One region of the Streptomyces flavovariabilis genome, then DNA from elsewhere that is predicted to be linked to it. Evidence: riboswitches for the same ligand, from Rfam matches in the RefSeq annotation. Region 1 holds a riboswitch; each other region holds the start of a gene.

Region 1 (6,509 bases):
GGGGTGGCGGGGGTGCCTGCCGCGGTGGCGGCACTTTGGCAGGAATGTGGGTGTCTGCGGCACTCATCGCGCGCTCCTCGGCGGTCCCTCAGGTCTTGACGACGGCGGGGCCCCACCCGGTGGGGCCCCGCCCGAAGGTCACTTGGTGTTGATGACCTTGTCGATCGCGGCGTCCGCCTCCTCGGCGGCGGCCTCGACGGACTTCTTGCCGGTGCCGATGCTCTGCAGCATGGTCTGCAGGATCTGCGCCTTCTCGACCTGGCCCCAGCCGGGGGCCATCGGGACGAACCAGTTGGACTCGGCCGCGGTGGCGGGGACGGCCGTCTTCGGGTCGTTCTTGAGCGTCGCGAGGTCGGTCTTGTTGTTGGGCAGGTTGCCCTTGGCCATCAGGCCCTTCTGCCCGGAGGAGCCGGCGAACGCGTTGATCCACTCGGCGGCCAGCGCCTGGGCGTCGGACTTCACCGGCACGGCGAGGTCGGAGCCGCCCAGGAAGACGGGCATGTTCTTGCCGGACGGGCCGGGCATCACGAAGTTCTCGAGGTTGCCCTTGAGCTTGCCGGTCTTGTCGTTCTTCGGGTCCTCGGCGGTCGCGCCCTCCCAGGCGGCGGCGAAGATCATGGCGGACTTGCCCTGGCCGTAGACGATGTAGCGGTCGGACTCGTCCTTGGTCTTGTCGCCGTGCATGTACGAGTCGACGACGTTCTTGAACTCGGTGAGGCCCTTGAGGGACTCGGGCGAGGAGAGGGAGGCCTTCCACTGGCCGCCCGACTCGGTGGCGATGGCGCCGCCGGCGTCGTAGACGAAGGACATGGCCGCGTACCAGTCGCGGGTGGGCTGGTACCAGGCGCTGAACTTGTCGCCCTGCTTCTTCTGGATCTTGTCCAAGGCGCCGGTCAGCTCCTTGTATGTCTTGGGTGCCGACTTCACCCCGACCGACGCAGCGAGGTCCTTGCGCCAGTTGGCGACGCGGCCGCCGGCGTAGTACGGGACGCCGTAGGTCTTGCCCTCGTAGGTGACCGAGGCCTTGAGGCCGTCCAGCCAGGCGTCCGAGTTGTCGAAATCGGCCTGGTCGAGGGGGGCGAAGGCGCCCTTGACCATGTAGCCGAGCATCTCGGTGTTGCCCATCTCGACCACGTCGGGGACCTTGTCCGTGGCGAGGACGGCGTCGAGCTTGGCGTTCTTGTCGGGCCAGCCGTAGTACTCGTGGTCGATCTTGACGCCGGGGTGCTTCTTCTTCACGGCGGCGTCGGCGGCCTTCACCAGCTCCGGCCAGTTGTTCTGGGCGTCGACGGTGAGCCAGACGGTCAGCTCCTTGGCGTCCGCGCCCTTGTCGGATCCCCCGTCACCCTCGCCCCCGCACGCCGCGATGGAGACCATCATGCCCGCGATACCGATCGCGGCTGTCAGCTTGCGCTTCACGCCACCCTCCTCAGGGATCCCACAACCCCCCTGGCTCCCGCAGTGAACGTGGGGCCGGGCCTGGACCAATGGTGTAGACCAGTACGGGGAGCTTGGACCAGGCCAGGAGACCTGTCAAGGGCGACGAGAAGGCGCTGACCAGCCGTTATGCGACCTACATATGCAGGAACCTTTAAGTAAGAACCCAGCGAAAACCCCGGCGGACACGGCATACTGCGGGTAGACCACAGGGAATGGTGGACTAGACCAAAAGAGGCGCCGACGGTATACAAGTGGGATCGTGTCGGCAGACCCAGCCGGGAAGGCGGAGCATGAGCACCGACGTCAGCAGTGCGGAGAACGAGAACGGGGTGCCCGTCCGTACCGCACGCGTGCCCAAGTACTACCGTCTGAAGAAGCACCTGCTCGACATGACGGAGACGCAGGCGCCCGGCACTCCGGTCCCGCCCGAGCGCACCCTGGCGGCGGAGTTCGACACCTCGCGCACCACCGTGCGCCAGGCGCTGCAGGAGCTGGTCGTCGAAGGCCGGCTGGAACGCATCCAGGGCAAGGGCACCTTCGTCGCCAAGCCGAAGGTCTCGCAGGCACTGCAACTGACCTCGTACACCGAGGACATGCGCGCCCAGGGCCTCGAACCCACCTCGCAGCTGCTGGACATCGGCTACATCACCGCAGACGACCGCCTGGCCGGGCTGCTCGACATCACGCCCGGCGGGCGCGTGCTGCGCATCGAGCGGCTGCGCATGGCAAACGGCGAGCCGATGGCCATAGAGACCACGCATCTGAGCGCGAAGCGCTTCCCGGCGCTGCGGCGCTCGCTGGTGAAGTACACGTCCCTCTACACGGCGTTGGCCGAGGTCTACGACGTCCATCTCGCGGAGGCCGAGGAGACCATCGAGACGTCCCTGGCCACCCCGCGCGAGGCCGGCCTGCTCGGCACGGACGTCGGCCTGCCGATGCTGATGCTCTCCCGGCACTCCCTGGACCGGGACGGCCGGCCGGTGGAGTGGGTGCGGTCGGTCTACCGGGGGGACCGGTACAAGTTCGTGGCCCGGTTGAAGCGGCCGCAGGAGTAGCCGAACCGCTGATGAGGGCCCATTTCATTTGGGTACCGCATTGCGGACGAGGGGTTCCGCTGTCGCCACACCCTGACCTAGATTGCCTGCGCATTACAGGTGATCACCAAGGGGACGGAGCCGCCTGATGTCGCAACCCCCGGAAGTCAGCAGAGGGCCGGTGGTGACGCCCATGCGCGTCGTCATCGCCGTCTGCCTCATAGCGCCGTTCGTGGCCATGCTGTGGGTCGGCTCGTACGCCAAGACCGACCCGGCCTTCATCGGGATCCCGTTCTTCTACTGGTACCAGATGGCGTGGGTGCTCATCTCCACCCTGCTGACGATGACCGCCTACAAGCTGTGGCAGCGTGACCAGCGCGCCCGCTCGGCCGCGAAGGGCGGTGCGTCGCAGTGAAGGACGGCGTGAACGGCGTCGCACTGGGCGTCTTCATCTTCTTCTTCCTGGCCGTGACGGTCATGGGCTTCCTGGCCGCGCGCTGGCGCAAGGCCGAGAACGAGCACAGCCTGGACGAATGGGGCCTGGGCGGCCGCTCGTTCGGCACCTGGGTCACCTGGTTCCTGCTCGGCGGCGACCTGTATACGGCGTACACCTTCGTGGCCGTGCCGGCGGCCATCTACGCGGCGGGCGCGGCCGGCTTCTTCGCGGTGCCGTACACGATCCTGGTGTACCCGCTGATCTTCACCTTCCTCCCCCGCCTGTGGTCGGTCTCCCACAAGCACGGGTACGTCACGACGTCCGACTTCGTGCGCGGCCGTTTCGGCTCGAAGGGCCTGTCGCTGGCGGTGGCCGTGACCGGCATCCTGGCGACGATGCCGTACATCGCGCTCCAGCTGGTCGGCATCCAGGCCGTGCTGGACGTGATGGGCGTCGGCGGCGGCCAGGACACCAACTGGTTCATCAAGGACCTGCCGCTGCTGATCGCGTTCGGCGTGCTGGCGGCGTACACGTACTCGTCGGGTCTGCGGGCCCCCGCGCTGATCGCTTTCGTGAAGGACACGCTGATCTACATCGTCATCGCGGTGGCGATCATCTACATCCCGATCAAGCTGGGCGGCTTCGACGACATCTTCGCCAAGGCGAGCGAGGCGTACAGCCAGACCAACCCGGCGACGGGTGCGCCGCGCGGTGCGCTGGTACCGGCCGAGGCGGGACAGTGGACGTACGCCACGCTGGCGCTGGGCTCCGCCCTGGCCCTCTTCATGTATCCGCACTCGATCACGGCGACGCTGTCCTCGAAGAGCCGTGAGGTGATCCGCCGCAACACCACGATCCTGCCGCTGTACTCGCTGATGCTGGGTCTGCTGGCGCTGCTCGGGTTCATGGCGATCGCGGCCGGGATCAAGGTGCAGAACGGGCAGCTGGCGATTCCGCAGCTGTTCGAGACGATGTTCCCGGACTGGTTCGCGGGCGTGGCCTTCGCGGCGATCGGCATCGGCGCGCTGGTGCCGGCGGCCATCATGTCCATCGCGGCCGCGAACCTCTTCACCCGCAACATCTACAAGGACTTCATCAAGCCGGACGCCACACCGGCGCAGGAGACCAAGGTCTCCAAGCTGGTCTCCCTGCTGGTGAAGGTCGGCGCCCTGGCCTTCGTCCTCACCATGGACAAGACGGTCGCCATCAACTTCCAGCTGCTGGGCGGCATCTGGATTCTGCAGACCTTCCCGGCCCTGGTCGGCGGCCTGTTCACCCGCTGGTTCCACCGCTGGGCCCTGCTCGCGGGCTGGGCGGTCGGCATGATCTACGGCACGGCCGCCGCGTACGGCGTCGCCTCGCCCACGCAGAAGCATTTCGGCGGCTCCTCGAAGGAGATCCCGGGCATCGGCGAGATCGGCTACATCGGCCTCACGGCGTTCGTCCTGAACGTGGTGGTGACGGTGGTCCTGACCTTCGTCCTGAGGGCACTGAAGGCCCCCGACGGCATCGACGAGACCAAGCCGGAGGACTACACGGCGGACGCGGGGGACCCCGGGGTCCAGGTGGAGCTTCCGCCGGCCACCGCCGGTAGCGCCCACTAGAGGCGCGGGAAACTGCGCGAACAACCGCACACAGCCCGCAGCGGGCCGCCGTGAGAGGGATTCACGGCGGCCCGCTGTCACGTAAAGCTGACGCTCTGACGCCACCGCGACACAACATCTGGGGGTGCCAACCGAGCCCGGCACAAGATGTATGCTCATGCTCGCTGTCGCCGCAGGGGAATCCGGTGCGAATCCGGAACTGTCCCGCAACGGTGTACTTGTGCATGTCTGTTCCCTGAACCGCCATGCGCAGGAGTCAGTCCGAGGACCTGCCGACAGCGCGCCCGGCCACCCGGCCGGTGCGCCCTGACGTCCGGGCCTCGTGGAATGGGCCGGTGGACGCGACGCCGCGTGCGCTCGTGTGCTGCCCCCTGCCCTCGACGAGGCCCCCGTGCCGAGCGAGGGAGAGCCCCACGTGACCATCGCGCCAGCCGAACCGGTCTCAGCCACCGAAGAACCCGACGCTCCCGGTACCGCGCTGTTGCGGACCCTGACCGAGCTGACCGCCGACCTCCCCGACGCCGACCCCGGCCGGGTCGCCGCCGCCGCGCTGCGCGGCAGGTCCGCGCGAGCCGACGAGGCGGAGTTGCGTGATCTGGCGACGGAGGCCGCGGCCGGTCTGATCTCCGAGGACCCCGCCTACTCCCGGCTGGCCGCGCGGATGCTGACCATCGGCATCCGCGAGGAGGCCGCCTCGCAGGGCGTCACGTCCTTCACCGAGTCCGTCGCGGTCGGCCACCGCGAGGGCCTCATCGCCGACCGCACCGCCGAGTTCGTCCGGCTGCACGCGGCCCGGCTCGACGCCCTGATCGACACCGGCGCCGACGACCGCTTCGGCTACTTCGGCCTGCGCACGCTGCACAGCCGCTACCTGCTGCGCCACCCCCTCACCCGCAAGGTCGTCGAAACGCCCCAGCACTTCCTGCTGCGGGTGGCGAGCGGCCTCGCCGAGGACGACACCGCACGCGCGCTGGACGAAGTCGCGGCTCTCTACGGCCTCATGAGCCGCCTCGACTACCTCCCCTCCTCCCCCACCCTCTTCAACTCGGGCACACGGCACCCGCAGATGTCGTCCTGCTACCTCCTCGACTCCCCCAAGGACGAGCTGGACTCCATCTACGACCGCTACCACCAGGTGGCCCGGCTGTCGAAGCACGCGGGCGGCATCGGGATCGCGTACTCCCGCGTCCGCGCCCGCGGTTCACTGATCCGCGGCACCAACGGGCACTCCAACGGCATCGTCCCGTTCCTGAAGACCCTTGACGCCTCTGTCGCCGCGGTGAACCAGGGCGGCCGCCGCAAGGGCGCCGCCGCGGTCTACCTGGAGACCTGGCACTCCGACCTCGAGGAGTTCCTGGAGCTGCGCGACAACACCGGTGAGGACGCCCGCCGCACGCACAACCTGAACCTCGCACACTGGGTGCCCGACGAGTTCATGCGCCGCGTGAACGCCGACGCGCACTGGTCGCTTTTCTCCCCCTCGGACGTGCCGGAACTGGTCGACCTGTGGGGCGAGGAGTTCGACGCCGCGTACCGGGCGGCCGAGGCGAAGGGCCTCGCCAAGAAGACGCTGCCCGCCCGTGAGCTCTACGGCCGCATGATGCGCACCCTCGCGCAGACCGGCAACGGCTGGATGACCTTCAAGGACGCCGCCAACCGCACCGCCAACCAGACGGCCGAGCCGGGCCACGTCGTCCACTCCTCCAACCTCTGCACGGAGATCCTGGAGGTCACCGGCGATGGGGAGACGGCGGTCTGCAATCTGGGCTCGGTCAACCTGGGCTCCTTTGTCGATACATCGACTGAGGGCCTCGACTGGGAGCGGCTGGACGAGACCGTCCGCACGGCCGTGACCTTCCTCGACCGGGTCGTCGACATCAACTTCTACCCGACCGAGCAGGCGGGCCGCTCCAACGCCCGCTGGCGCCCGGTCGGCCTCGGCGTGATGGGCCTCCAGGACGTCTTCTTCAAGCTGCGCCTGCCCTTCGACTCGCC
Region 2 (6,509 bases), on a different contig from region 1:
TCATGACGACGACGTTCCCGAACTGCAGGGACGCCAGCACGATGTCGTCGCCGTCGACGTAGAGGCCGCCCGGCGGCTCGCCCCACGCCTCGGTCATGGCGTCCTTCAGCTCCGGGTCGAGCTTCTCGAACCACGCCCGGTAGTCGGCCAGCGGCACCCGCGCCGGCGCGGCGGCCAGCTGCTCCTCCGTCAGCCACTCCACGTCGTGCCCGCCGGCGTTGATGAGCCGGTGGATCAGCTCGTCACCGTCGTCCGGATGCCCCTCGACGCCGTACCCGGCGTCCCGCAGCGCGTCCAGCACCCGCACCGCCGAGGCCGGGGTGTCGAGCCCGACCGCGTTGCCGACCCGGGAGTGCTTGGTCGGGTACGCGGTGAAGACCAGCGCGAGCTTCTTGTCCGCGTTGTCCTTGTGCCGCAGCCGCGCGTGCCGTACGGCGATGCCGGCGACGCGCGCGGCACGTTCCGGGTCGGCGGTGTACACGGGCACGTCGTCCGGGCCCTGCTCCTTGAAGGAGAACGGCACGGTGATCAGCCGCCCGTCGAACTCCGGGATCGCCACCTGCATGGCGGCGTCCATGGGGGAGAGGGCGGCGTCCGACTCCGCCCAGGCCTGCCGCGACGACGTCAGGCACAGGCCCTGCAGCACGGGGATGTCCAGCTCGGCGAGGGCGCCGATGTCCCAGGCCTCCTCGTCGCCGCCCGCCGAGGCCTGCGAGGCATGGGTGCCGCCGGCGGCGAGGACGGTGGCGACCAGGGCGTCCGCCCGGCCGAGGATCTCGTACAGCCTCTCGTCCGCCCCGCGCAGCGAACCGCAGTACACCGGCAGGGCGTTGGCGCCGTGTGCCTCGATCGCGTCGCACAGGGTGTCGACGAAGGCGGTGTTGCCGCTCAGCTCGTGGGCCCGGTAGAAGAGCACCCCGACGGTCGGACGGCCCTCCACCCGGACGCGCTCGCCGTGGACGCCGAACTCCGGCATCTTCCGCGGCTCGACGAACCCCTCGCCGGTCAGCAGCACGGTGTCGGAGAGGAACCGGGCCAGTTCGGTGAGGTTGTCCGGCCCGCCCTCCACGAGGTACCTCAGCGCCTCGGCCACGACACCGGCCGGGACGGACGACTCGGCCATCAACTCCGCGTCCGGCACGGCCTCGCCGCCGAGCAGCACGGTGGGGACGCCGGAGGCCTTCAGCGCGGCGAGCCCGTCCTCCCAGGCCCGTTTGCCGCCGAGCAGCCGGACGACGACGATGCCCACCCCGTCCAGCAGGGCCGGCAGCTCCTCCCGGACGTCCACCCGGGTCGGGTTGCCGATCCGGTAGTCGGCACCGGAGGCGGCCCGGGCCGCCAGCAGGTCCGTGTCGGCGGTCGACAACAACAACACAGTGCTCATGCGGGCGCTCCCGGTGGAATGAAGGGCAGTCCTTGTGGCGCGCCGGACTCGATGAGCCGCCACAGCGCGTCCGTGTCCGCGTGCTGTTCGATCAGGTCGCCGAGCCGGTCGAGCTGCTCCTCGCGCAGCGCGGCGAACGAGGTGTCCGGCGCCGGCACGAAGCGGCGGCCCGCGGCGGCCGCCACCTCGCGCAGAAAGGCCCGCCGGAAGCCGTCCGACTCCAGTGAGCCGTGCCAGTGCGTGCCCCAGGTCTGGCCGACCCGGCAGCCGTCCAGGAAGGGGATTCCTCCGGTGACGTCGGCGACCCCGTGATGGATCTCGTAACCCTCGACCCGCTCGCCGAGGGCTTCCCCCGCCGGCCGGGTGAGGGTCTTCTCGCGGGCGAACCGCACCCGCACGGGCAGGATCCCGAGCCCGTCGACGTGGCCCCTGCGGCTCTCGACGTCGTCCTCGATGTGCTCGCCGAGTATCTGGAAGCCGCCGCAGATGCCGAGGACGGGCCGCTGCTCGGCGGCCCGGCGGACCAGGGCCCCGGCGAGCCCCCGCTCGCGCAGCCACTCCAGTGCCCGGACCGTCCCGCGGGTGCCGGGCACGATGACGAGGTCGGCGTCGGAGAGTTCCTCCGGCCGGTCCACGAACCGCACCACGACCCCGGGCTCGGCGGCCAGGGCGTCCACGTCGGTGAAGTTGGACATGAGGGGCACGGCACAGACCGCGACACGCAGCACGTCCTCGCCGACGGGCGCGGCGACCACGGACTCCCGCACGGCTCCCCGCAGGGACACGCGCAGCCCGTCCTCCTCGTCGATCCCGAGCCCGTGCCGGAAGGGCAGCACGCCGTACGTGCGCCGTCCGGTGAGGCCGAGCAGCATCTCCAGGCCCGGCTCCAGCAGGGAGACGTCCCCGCGGAACTTGTTGACGAGGAACCCGGCGACGCAACGCTGGTCCTCGGGCGACAGCAGCGCCACGGTCCCGAAGAACGAGGCGAACACACCGCCCCGGTCGATGTCGCCGACCACGAGCACGGGCAGCCCGGCGTTCCGGGCGATCCCCATGTTCACGATGTCCGTCCGCCGTAGATTGATCTCGGCGGGAGAACCGGCCCCCTCACAGATCACCGCGTCATACGTGCCCCGCAACTGCTCGAGGCAGTCCAGGACCGTGCCGAGCAACTGCTGCTGCCGCCCGCCGTGGTAGCCGCGCGCACTCAGCTCCCCGACGGGCTTGCCGAGCAGCACGACCTGACTGCTCTGCTCGCCACCGGGCTTGAGCAGCACGGGATTCATCAGCGCGGTCGGCTCGACCCGGCAGGCCTGCGCCTGCATGGCCTGCGCCCGCCCGATCTCGGCCCCCTCCTTCGTCACGAAGGAGTTCAGGGACATGTTCTGCGCCTTGAAGGGCGCGACCCTGACGCCCTGCCGCACCAGCCACCGGCAGATCCCGGCGGTCACGACGCTCTTGCCGGCGTCGGAGGTGGTGCCGGCGACGAGAAGACCACCGCCCATGTCATTTCCCCCTCTTCAGCAGCCGCGCGCCGGCGCACACCCCGAGGGCGAGCCAGGTGACCCGCCGCGAGAGCCGCACGGCCCGTTCGACGTCGTGCGTACCGACGGCACGCCCTTGTGTGTTCAGCACGGGCCGGTGCTCCACCCGCCCGCCGTACGAGAGCGTTCCACCCAGCCGCACCCCGAGCGCCCCCGCGAACGAGGCCTCCACGGGCCCGGCGTTGGGACTCGGATGCTTCGCCGCATCGGCCCGCCAGGCCCGCACGGCCCCCCGCGGATCCGGCCCGGCCAGGGCGGCGAGTACGGCGGTCAGCCGCGCTCCCGGCCACCCCGCGAGGTCGTCCAGGCGCGCGGAGGCCCACCCGTACCGGCGGTACCGGGCCGACTTGTGCCCGACCATGGCGTCCAGGGTGTTGACGGCCCGGAAGCCGAGCAGCCCCGGCACCCCGCCGACTGCCCCCCACACCAGCGCCCCCACCACCGCGTCGGAGGTGTTCTCGGCGACGGACTCGACCACGGCCCGGGCCATGCCGTCGGCGTCGAGGGCCTGCGGATCCCGGCCGCACAGATGCGGCAGCCGGGCCCGGGCCGCTTCGACGTCCCCGCCACGGAGGGCACGCCCGATGGCCTGCGCCTCCCGGGCGAGTGAAGTCCCCCCGACGACAGCCCAGGTGGCGGCTCCGGTGAGCGCGACCGAGGCGACGGGGGACGTCCGCACGGCACGTGCGGCGACGGACCCCAGGGCGACGGCTCCTCCGGCACACACGGCGGTGTGCAGCGCGCCCCACCCGCGGTGGTCCCGCCACAACACCCGTTCCACGGCACCCGCGGCCCGCCCGAACACGGCGACCGGATGCCCTCGGCGAGGATCACCGAGCAGCAGGTCACCGATCAGACCGGCGGCGGCGCCGTACGCGAAGACGCGATCGGCACCCATGGGCTCAGCCGGCCAGAAGGGCAGGCGGGGGTGGGGTGCTGAAACCGGATCGGCAGCCGCGCATGGCGATATGTGTCCTCACTCAGGGTGTCCACGCCCTGGTTCGACGAGACCGGCGGTGAGAGTTCCTGGCTCCCGGGGATTGCTACCCCGGTGACAGTGGCGGGACCGCGCCGGACTTTCACCGGCTTCCTCTCCTGCCGCCGTACTGGCCCCGGCAGTCCACCACGGCCGGGAACCGGCGTCAACTTGCCGTTGACCTGCGAGGGGAGAGTGTGCAGAACCCCACACCGTCCCCTTCCGCACACACGACGACCGGGCGGCACAGGACCGAAGTCCCGCGCCGCCCGGTGGACGATGTGCTGTCGGGCCGTCAGGCCACGATCAGATAGATCCCGTACCCCACGGCCGCCGCGCACGCCGCGAAGCACGCGTACGCGCCGGTCACCGCGAGGCCCGCGGAACCGCCCTCCGCCACCGCACGCTCGCGGCGCGACAGGCCGGTGATGCCGAGGGTGAACAGGCCGACGAGGGCCACGGTGACCACGAGGCTGACGCCGAAGACGGAGCCGAGGGCCGCCCAGTCGATCTTCATCTCAGAGACTCTTCCTTGTAACCGGTGGCGGGGTCAGACCGTCGTGGTCGTGGTCGGCGTCCGCTCGGCGGTGGCCTGGGCCGGGAACGACGGCACCGGCTCCTGCGCCGGCGTGCCGGCCGGCGGCGGCGTCACGGCGGCCATCGCCGTGGTGACCACGCCCGCGGGCTCCGCCTCGTCGGTGTCGGTGACGTCGATGTCGTTGACGTTGGTGTGGTCGACGACCTCACGCCGCGACAGCTTCCAGATCGCCGCGCTGGAGGCGACGAGGAAGACGGCCACCACGGCGGTGCCCCAGGCTCCGAAGCCGGTGACGTACTCGGCGAGAGCGCCCACCAGCGCCGCCGCCGGCAGCGTCAGACCCCACGCGATGAACATCCGTGTCGCGGTCGACCAGCGGACGACGCCGCCCTTGCGGCCGAGCCCCGCGCCCATCACCGCGCCGGACACGGAGTGCGTGGTGGACAGGGAGAAACCGAGGTGCGAGGAGGCCAGGATGACCGTGGCCGCGGAGGTCTGGGCGGCGAAGCCCTGCTGCGGCTGGAGGTCGGTCAGGCCCTTGCCCATGGTGCGGATGATGCGCCAGCCGCCCAGGTAGGTGCCGAGCGCGATCGCGACGCCCGCGGAGAGGATGACCCACATGGGCGGGTCGGAGTCGGGGGCGAGGGTGCCGCCGGCGACCAGGGCGAGGGTGATGATGCCCATGGTCTTCTGGGCGTCGTTGGTGCCGTGCGCCAGGGAGACCAGACCCGCCGAGGCGATCTGGCCGGCCCGGTAGCCCTTCCGGGACGCCTCGCCGTCGGCCTTCTTGCCGAGGGAGTACGTCAGCCGTGTGGCCAGCATCGCCGCGACGCCCGCGACCAGCGGGGCGGCGATCGCCGGGATCAGCACCTTGGTGACCAGCACGTCACCGTGGACCGCGCCGACGCCCGCCGAGGCGATCGTGGCACCGATCAGACCGCCCATGAGAGCGTGGGAGGAGCTGGACGGCAGGCCGACCAGCCAGGTCAGCAGGTTCCAGAGGATCGCGCCGACCAGGGCGGCGAAGATGACCTCAGGACGGATGCCGGCCTCGTCGACGAGGCCCTTGGAGATCGTGTTGGCGACTTCGACGGACAGGAAGGCGCCGACCAGGTTGAGGACCGCGGACATGGCCACCGCAACCTTGGGCTTCATGGCGCCCGTGGAAATGGTCGTGGCCATCGCATTCGCGGTGTCGTGGAAACCGTTCGTGAAATCGAACGCGAGTGCGGTTACCACCACAATCGCGAGGATCAGCGAGAAGCTTTCCATTTACCCAGGCAATCGTTCGAGGTCGTTGGCTGTATGAACGTAGGCAACCTGAGTGAACGGAAGATGAACTGGGAGGGGCGCAGGGGTGACCGCAGCAGGAGGTCGGGGCGACGCCCCGGAACGGCGGCCCGGCGCCCCGGCGGCCAGGCGCCTCGCGCGAACCGCTTCAGCTGATCGAGTGACCCGTTGAAGAGATTCCGGTCACCCGGGAGGGTCGCCGTTGTATGCGATGCCGGGCGCGCGCGAAGCAGGGGTCGCGACAGGTGGTGGACTCGGTCGCCTTGACGTAGACGAACCGGGCGCCCTGCCTTTTGGGCGTCCTGGCAGTCCTGGCGACGCGTCGAGCCCCTGCCTGGCAGGATTCGCGGCATGGCTGAGCAGCGAGGCGACGAGCGCGGCACGGGGCACGCACGGGCCGGCGGACGGGGTGCGGGGCAGGCGCGGCGCAGGAGTGTGCGCCCCGAGGAGGCGCGTGCCTGGGAGGACCTCGTCGCGACGGCCCGCCGGACGGTCTCGGACGGGCTCGTCGTCGGCACGTCCGGCAACGTCTCGGTGCGCGTCGGGGAAACCGTCCTGGTCACGCCGTCGGGCGTCCCCTACGACCGGCTGACCCCGGACGACGTGACCGGCGTCGGCCTCGACGGCCGGCAGGTCCTCGGCACCCTCGTCCCGACCAGCGAGCTGCCGATGCACCTCGCGGTCTACCGCACGACCGGCGCCCTGGCCGTCGTCCACACCCACGCCGTGCACGCGACGGCCGTCTCCACGCTCGTGAGCGAACTCCCGCTGATCCAC
Region 3 (6,509 bases), on a different contig from region 1:
CCCGCCGCCGTACCGTGGTACACCTCGGACAGCCACTGCGAGAACTCCTGGTAGTCCCACACGCGCCGCAGACACGCCTGCGCGTAGCCGTCGAGGCCGCTGCCGTCACCGGTGGTCAGCCGGGCGACCAGAGCGTCGCCGAGCAGGAAGGCGTCGTGCAGGGCGAGGTTCATGCCCTTGGCGGCGATGGGGGCGACCAGGTGGGCCGCGTCGCCGGCGAGGTGGAGCCGGCCGTGCACCATCGGCTCGACCACGTAGTCGTGCATGTCCAGTACGCGCTTCTCGATCAGCCGCCCCTCGGTCAGCGGCGGCACACCGGCCGCCCCGAGCCGTTCCTGGAGCTCCGACCAGACGCGCTCGTGCGGCCAGTTCTCCGGAGCGTCGCCCGGCGGGCACTGGAGGTAGTAGCGGGTCACCTGCGGGCTGCGGGGCATCTGGCCGGCGAAGCCGCGCGCGTGGCAGCCGAACAGCACGCAGTCGGCGGAGGGCGGCGCCTCGGCGAGCAGGGCAAGCCAGCCGATGCCGTAGTCGTGCCGCGCGATCCGGACCCGCTCGGGCGGGAGTGAGGCCCGGGTCGCCCCGCGTGCCCCGTCGCACCCGGCCACGAAGTCGCAGTGCACGACGTGGCGTTCACCCGTCTCGGGGCAGGTGTACGACACCGACGGCCGGTCGGTGTCCAGGTCGTGGACCTGCACGTCCCGGACCCCGAAGCGGATGTGACCGCCCCGGACGTCGGCGTACTCGCGCACCAGGTCCGTCACCAGCAAGGGCTGCGGGTAGACGAAGTGGTGGCTGCCCGTCAGCTCGCCGTACGGGAAGCGGTAGCGCTCCCCGTCGAAGCGGAACTCGCACGCGGTGTGCAGTTCCGCGCGGTCCAGCAGATTGCGGGCGAGGCCGCGCTTCTCCAAGCCGCGTACGGCCCATTCCTCGATGACCCCGGCCCGGGGCCGCCGTTCGATGAACTCCCGGGTCTCGCTCTCCAGCACCAGGCAGTCCACGGACGCGGCCCGCAGGATGTTGCCGACCGTCAGACCTGCGGGACCGGCGCCCACGACAACGACCGGGAAGCGTTGCGGGGCGCCGGAGTCCGCGGGCGGAAAGGCGTGGGTCATGCGCACATTATGGAGGCCGGTCTCAGTGCACGGGCACCTCCTCGACCGTCACCTCCTCGATGCTCCGCTCGATCTCCGCGGACGGGGAGGCGCAGGCCCGGGCCCAGTAGTAGACAGCCAGCGAGAACACCGCGACGACCAGGATGTCCCACCACAGTCCGAGGTGCCCCTGGCCGCCGAAGCCGCCCTGCCAGGAGATGACGCCCATGCCCAGCAGGTAGACGGGCAGCCACCGGGCGGCCCTGAAGTCGAGGCGGGGCGCGTCGGGCAGGCCCTTTCGGGTGGCGTACCAGGCGTAGCCGCCGAGCAGGACGTAGCCGAGGACGATGGCCACGCCGAGCCGCCACAGGGTGTCCCAGGTGGACCAGTAGATGATGAGGTTGGCCACCACGAAGGACAGCGGCGAGAGGGCCTTCCCGGCGGGCAGGCGGTACGGGCGTGCCCGGTGCGGCAGCCGGTCCGCGAAGACGCCGTAGGCCAGCGGGGCGCCCGCGTACATCAGCACGCTCGCCGAGGTGATGAAGCTGACCAGCTGCTGCCAGCTCGGAAACGGCAGGAAGCAGACCACGCCGGTCACGAAGGACACGATCAGCCCGAACCACGGCACACCGCGCGCGTCGGTGCGGACGAAGAGCTTCGGCGCGTAGCCGTTGCGGGCCAGTCCGTAGGAGACGCGCGACGTGGCCGTCGTGTAGATCAGGCCGGTGCCGGCCGGGGAGACCACCGCGTCCAGGTACAGCACCACGCTCAGCCAGCCGAGTCCCACCAGGGTCGCGAGCCCCGCCCACGGACCGCTGATGCCGGGGTAGTCGAGCCTGGTCCAGCCGTGCGCGAAGGAGCTCAGCGGCAGGGCGGCGATGAAGACGACCTGGAGCAGGACGTAGATGGCCGCCCCGATGGCGACCGAGCCGATCGTGGCGCGCGGCAGGTCCCGCTGCGGGTCGCGGCTCTCGCCCGCCAGCTGGATCGCCTGCTCGAAGCCCAGCAGGGCGAAGATGATGCCGCTGGAACTGACGGCGCTCAGCACCCCGTGGGCGCCGAACGGGGCGAAGCCGTGCTCGGTGAAGTTGCCCGGGTGGAAGTTGCCGGCCGCGATGATGAAGATCGCGGCCAGCGGCACGGCCACCTTCCACCAGGTGGCGGCGCTGTTGGTGTGGGCCAGGATCCGCACGCCGAGGAAGTTGACGACGACGAACACGGCCATCAGCAGGACGGCGACGACGAAGCCGCTCGTCGTCAGCGTCCCGTCCTGCGCGTGCTGGAGGCCTTGCGCCCAGTGCCAGTGCCCGGCGTAGCCGATCATGGCCTCGACCTCGATCGGGGCCACCGTCGCCGCCTGGAGCCAGGAGAACCAGCCGAAGGACATGCCCGCCAGTCCGCCGAACGCGTAGTGCGGGTAGCGGGCCGTGCCGCCCGCGACCGGGAACATGCCGCCGAGTTCCGCGTGCACCAGGGCCAGCAGCACGATCGCCACGGCGCCGATGAGCCAGGACAGGATCGCCGCGGGGCCGGCCGCAACGACGGCCTTCTCGGCGCCGTACAACCAGCCCGAGCCGATGATGGATCCGACCGACGCCCACATGAGCCCGATCAGCCCGACGTCCCGGCGCAGACCGTCTCTCTCCATGAATGCGGGGCCTCTCATCAGTGAACTCGAAGAGTCCGGCGAGCAAGAGGCCTCAGGTTAGGAATCGGTCAGCCGGCGGAAGAAGACGAGTTGTGCAGCCTTGACCGGGCGCGGGTATTTCGTGGGAAACGCTTCAGGATTCCTGTACGCGGTGATGAGACAGCCGTGGGATCTCGATCGCCGGGCAGCGGTCCATCACCATCTCCAGTCCCGCCGAGCGGGTCCGGTCGTACGCCCCCTCGTCGATGACGCCGAGCTGGAACCAGACGGCCTTCGCGCCCTTGGCGGCCGCCTCGTCCGCGACGGCCCCGGCGAGGTCGCTGTTCACGAACACGTCGACGACGTCCACGGCGAAGGGGATGTCCGCCAGGCTCGCGTACCCCTTCTCCCCGTGCACCGTCTCCGCCTTCGGATGCACCGGCACGACGCGCTTGCCGAAGCGCTGGAGCACTGCGGCGACGCCGTACGCCGCCCGCTGCCGGTTCGACGACAGGCCCACCACCGCCCACGTGTCGCCGAGCTCGGTGAGGATCCTGCGGACCGCTGCCTCGTCGCCGTACACCGGCGGCCTCCTCGAGAGTCGTGACGAACTGCTCTCCCGGCAACGACGCGGAGTGCGCGGTGATTCCCCGAGAGCCTCCGTGATAGCTTGCCGAGGCCAGTCGAACCCATGTACGTGGGTCAGGGAATCCGGTGCGAATCCGGAACTGACGCGCAGCGGTGAGGGGGACGGGCGGGGCCTCGGCCACTGGACGACTCGGTCGTCCGGGAAGGCGTCCCGTACCGGATGAACCCGAGTCCGAAGACCTGCTGGCGGCCCCCGCGGCCGCACGCGGCGGGGGAGCACCGTACGACCGGGCTCCGCGAATGGGCCCTCGACGACTGAGGACTGGTTCCCGTGCCCCTCGCTCCACCCGCCCGTGCCGCTGCCCTGCTCGCGGCCGGCTCCCTGCTCCTGACCGGCTGCGGCGGCGCCGACTCCACCGACGCGAAGGCCGCCGTCACGCTCTCCAACTGCGGGCACGAGGTCCGCGTCGCGGCCGCGCCGCAGCACGCCGTGTCCCTCAACCAGGGCACCACCGAGATCCTGCTCTCCCTCGGCCTGGCCGACCGCCTCGCGGGCACGGCCACCTGGACCGACCCCGTGATGAAGGGGCTGGAGAAGGCCGACGCCGAGGTGCCGCGCATCGCCGACAACAACCCGTCCCTCGAACGCGTCCTGGACACCGAGCCCGACTTCGTCGCCGCGTCGTTCGTCTCCACCCTCGGCAAAGGCGGCGTCGCCACCCGCGAGCAGTTCGAGAAGCTCGGCGTCCCCACCTACGTCTCCCCGTCCGACTGCGCCGGCAAGGACAACTCGGGCGGCGGTGACGGCGCACGCGACAAGGCTCTGGGCATCGACACCGTCTACGGCGAAGTACATGACCTCGCGACCGTGTTCGGGGTGAAGGAACGCGGCGACGCACTCGTGTCGTCCCTCCGGCAGCGCATGAAGAAGGCCACGGCGGGCATCGACGCCTCCGACGTCACCCTCCTCTACTGGTTCGCGAACTCCGAGTCGCCCTACATGGCGGGCTGCTGCGGAGCACCCGGCATCATCACCCAGGCCCTCGGCGCGAAGAACGTCTTCGACGACACGCACGAGGAGTGGCCGCAGGTCAACTGGGAGACGGTCGCCGACCGCGACCCCGACGTCCTCGTCATCGGCGACCTGACCCGTAAGTCGCAGACCGCGGAGTCGGCCGCGAAGAAGATCGCCTTCCTGGAGTCCAACCCGGTCACCAGGAACATGGACGCCGTCCGGCACAAGCGGTACGTGCTGCTCAGCGGGCAGGCCATGAACCCGACCATCCGCACCGTCGAGGGCGTGGAGCAGGTGGCCGCCGGGCTGCGCCGGTCCGGGCTGGTGAAGTGACCGCCCAAGGTCGGCCGGGTGCCGGGGTCCGGCCCCGGCGCGGGTCCGGGCTCGCCCTGGGGGCGGCCGGGGCCGTCGCGCTGACCGCGTCCCTCGCCGTGACCCTCACCATCGGTCCCGCCGACATCCGCGTCGGCGACGTCTGGTCCGTCGTGGCAGCCCATCTCGGCCTCGGCAGCTCGCAGCTGACGCCGATCCGGGACGGGATCGTCTGGCAGCTGCGGCTGCCGCGCACCCTGCTCGCGGCCGTGTGCGGAGCCGGACTCGCCGTCTGCGGGGCGGTGATGCAGTCGCTGCTGCGCAACCCGCTCGCCGACCCCTTCGTGCTCGGGGTGTCCTCCGGCGCCTCCACCGGAGCGGTCCTCGTGGTCGTGCTCGGCGCGGGCGGCGGTGCCCTCTCGGTGTCCGCGGGCGCGTTCCTCGGCGCCCTGCTGTCGTTCGCGCTGGTGCTGCTGCTCAGCCACACCCTCGGCGGCACCACCGACCGGGTGGTCCTCGCGGGCGTCGCCGCCATGCAGCTCTTCTCCGCGCTCACCTCCTTCGTCGTGATGACCTCCGCCGACGCCGAGACCACCCGCGGCGTGCTGTTCTGGCTCCTCGGCTCGCTCGGCGGCGCCGGCTGGACCGACGTATGGCTGTGCCTGGCGGTGCTGGCCGTGGCGCTCGTGGTGTGCCTGTCGTACGCCCGTACCCTCGACGCCTTCGCCTTCGGGCAGGACGCGGCGGCCGCCCTCGGGGTGTCCGTCGCCCGCACCCGCCTGGTGCTGCTGTGCGCCACGGCCCTGCTCACGGCCGCGCTGGTCAGCTCGGCCGGGGCGATCGGCTTCGTCGGACTGGTCCTGCCGCACGCCGCCCGGGCCCTGACCGGCCCCGGGCACACGCGGCTGCTGCCGGTCACCGCCCTCGCGGGAGCGGTGTTCCTCGTATGGGTGGACACCCTGGCCCGAACGGTCCTCGATCCGCAGGAGATTCCGGTGGGGGTCGTGACGTCGCTGATCGGCGTGCCGGCGTTCGTGGCGGTGCTGTACCGGACGCGGAGGGCGCGGTGAGTGGCGCAGGTGCGACGGCGGAGGCGGGGCTGCGGGCCGACCGGGTCAGCCGCCGTGCCGACGGGCGTCTCATCCTGGACGGCGTCGCCCTCGCCCCGAAGACCGGCTCCACGGTCGGCGTCCTCGGTCCCAACGGCTCCGGCAAGTCCACACTGCTGCGGCTGCTGGCCGGGTTGCTCATGCCGACCTCCGGAGTCGTCACCCTCGACGGCACACCGCTGAGCGACCTGCCCCGCCGCACGGTCGCACGCCGCCTCGCCGTGGTCGAGCAACAGTCGGACACCCAGGTCGAGTTGACGGTCGAGGACATCGTGCGGCTGGGCCGGGTCCCGCACCGCCGGGCCTGGACACCCGCCTCCGCGGACGACGAGCGGGCCGTGCGCGCCGCCCTGGAGCGCACGGGCCTCGACGCCCACTCCGGCCGGCTCTGGCACACCCTCTCGGGTGGCGAACGCCAGCGGGTGCAGATCGCCCGCGCGCTCGCCCAGGAACCCCGCGAACTCCTCCTCGACGAGCCCACCAACCACCTCGACATCCACCACCAGCTCGACCTGCTCACCCTGGTCACGGGCCTGCCGGTCACCACCGTCGTCGCCCTGCACGACCTCAACCTCGCGGCGATGTACTGCGATCGGGTCGTCGTGCTGTCCGCGGGGCGGGTCGTGGCGGGAGGCCCCCCCCGAGGACGTCCTCACGGCCGGGCTCATCGCCGAGGTGTACGGGGTGCGGGCCGCCGTCAGCCGCGAAGGACCCGAGGGGCGGCCCCATGTGCGGTTCCTCGGCACGCTGGGCTGAGAGGAGCGGGC

Evidence for each region. Region 1 has a riboswitch for cobalamin ahead of IO24_RS0105050 (ribonucleoside-diphosphate reductase subunit alpha). Riboswitches for the same ligand answer to the same signal wherever they lie in the genome.
Region 2: another riboswitch for cobalamin. It lies ahead of IO24_RS0134380 (cobalamin biosynthesis protein); the one in region 1 lies ahead of IO24_RS0105050 (ribonucleoside-diphosphate reductase subunit alpha).
Region 3: another riboswitch for cobalamin. It lies ahead of IO24_RS0118235 (ABC transporter substrate-binding protein); the one in region 1 lies ahead of IO24_RS0105050 (ribonucleoside-diphosphate reductase subunit alpha).

What each region holds. Positions count from the first base shown of each region.
Region 1 covers NZ_JNXD01000002.1:4,497-11,005, forward strand. The annotation lists gene IO24_RS0105025 (carbohydrate ABC transporter permease) at 1-67, opposite strand, end outside; gene IO24_RS0105030 (extracellular solute-binding protein) at 139-1,419, opposite strand; gene IO24_RS0105035 (GntR family transcriptional regulator) at 1,731-2,495, shown strand; gene IO24_RS0105040 (DUF3311 domain-containing protein) at 2,623-2,889, shown strand; gene mctP (monocarboxylate uptake permease MctP) at 2,886-4,514, shown strand; cobalamin riboswitch at 4,666-4,805, shown strand; gene IO24_RS0105050 (ribonucleoside-diphosphate reductase subunit alpha) at 4,930-6,509, shown strand, end outside.
Region 2 covers NZ_JNXD01000026.1:55,009-61,517, reverse strand. The annotation lists gene cobN (cobaltochelatase subunit CobN) at 1-1,384, opposite strand, end outside; gene IO24_RS0134385 (cobyric acid synthase) at 1,381-2,889, opposite strand; gene IO24_RS0134380 (cobalamin biosynthesis protein) at 2,891-3,826, opposite strand; cobalamin riboswitch at 3,930-4,068, opposite strand; gene IO24_RS0134375 (hypothetical protein) at 4,200-4,421, opposite strand; gene IO24_RS0134370 (inorganic phosphate transporter) at 4,455-5,714, opposite strand; gene IO24_RS0134365 (class II aldolase/adducin family protein) at 6,084-6,509, shown strand, end outside.
Region 3 covers NZ_JNXD01000010.1:5,425-11,933, forward strand. The annotation lists gene IO24_RS0118220 (4-hydroxybenzoate 3-monooxygenase) at 1-1,112, opposite strand, end outside; gene IO24_RS0118225 (APC family permease) at 1,135-2,739, opposite strand; gene IO24_RS0118230 (CoA-binding protein) at 2,873-3,301, opposite strand; cobalamin riboswitch at 3,382-3,568, shown strand; gene IO24_RS0118235 (ABC transporter substrate-binding protein) at 3,638-4,654, shown strand; gene IO24_RS0118240 (FecCD family ABC transporter permease) at 4,651-5,703, shown strand; partial or broken gene IO24_RS45990 (ABC transporter ATP-binding protein) at 5,700-6,498, shown strand.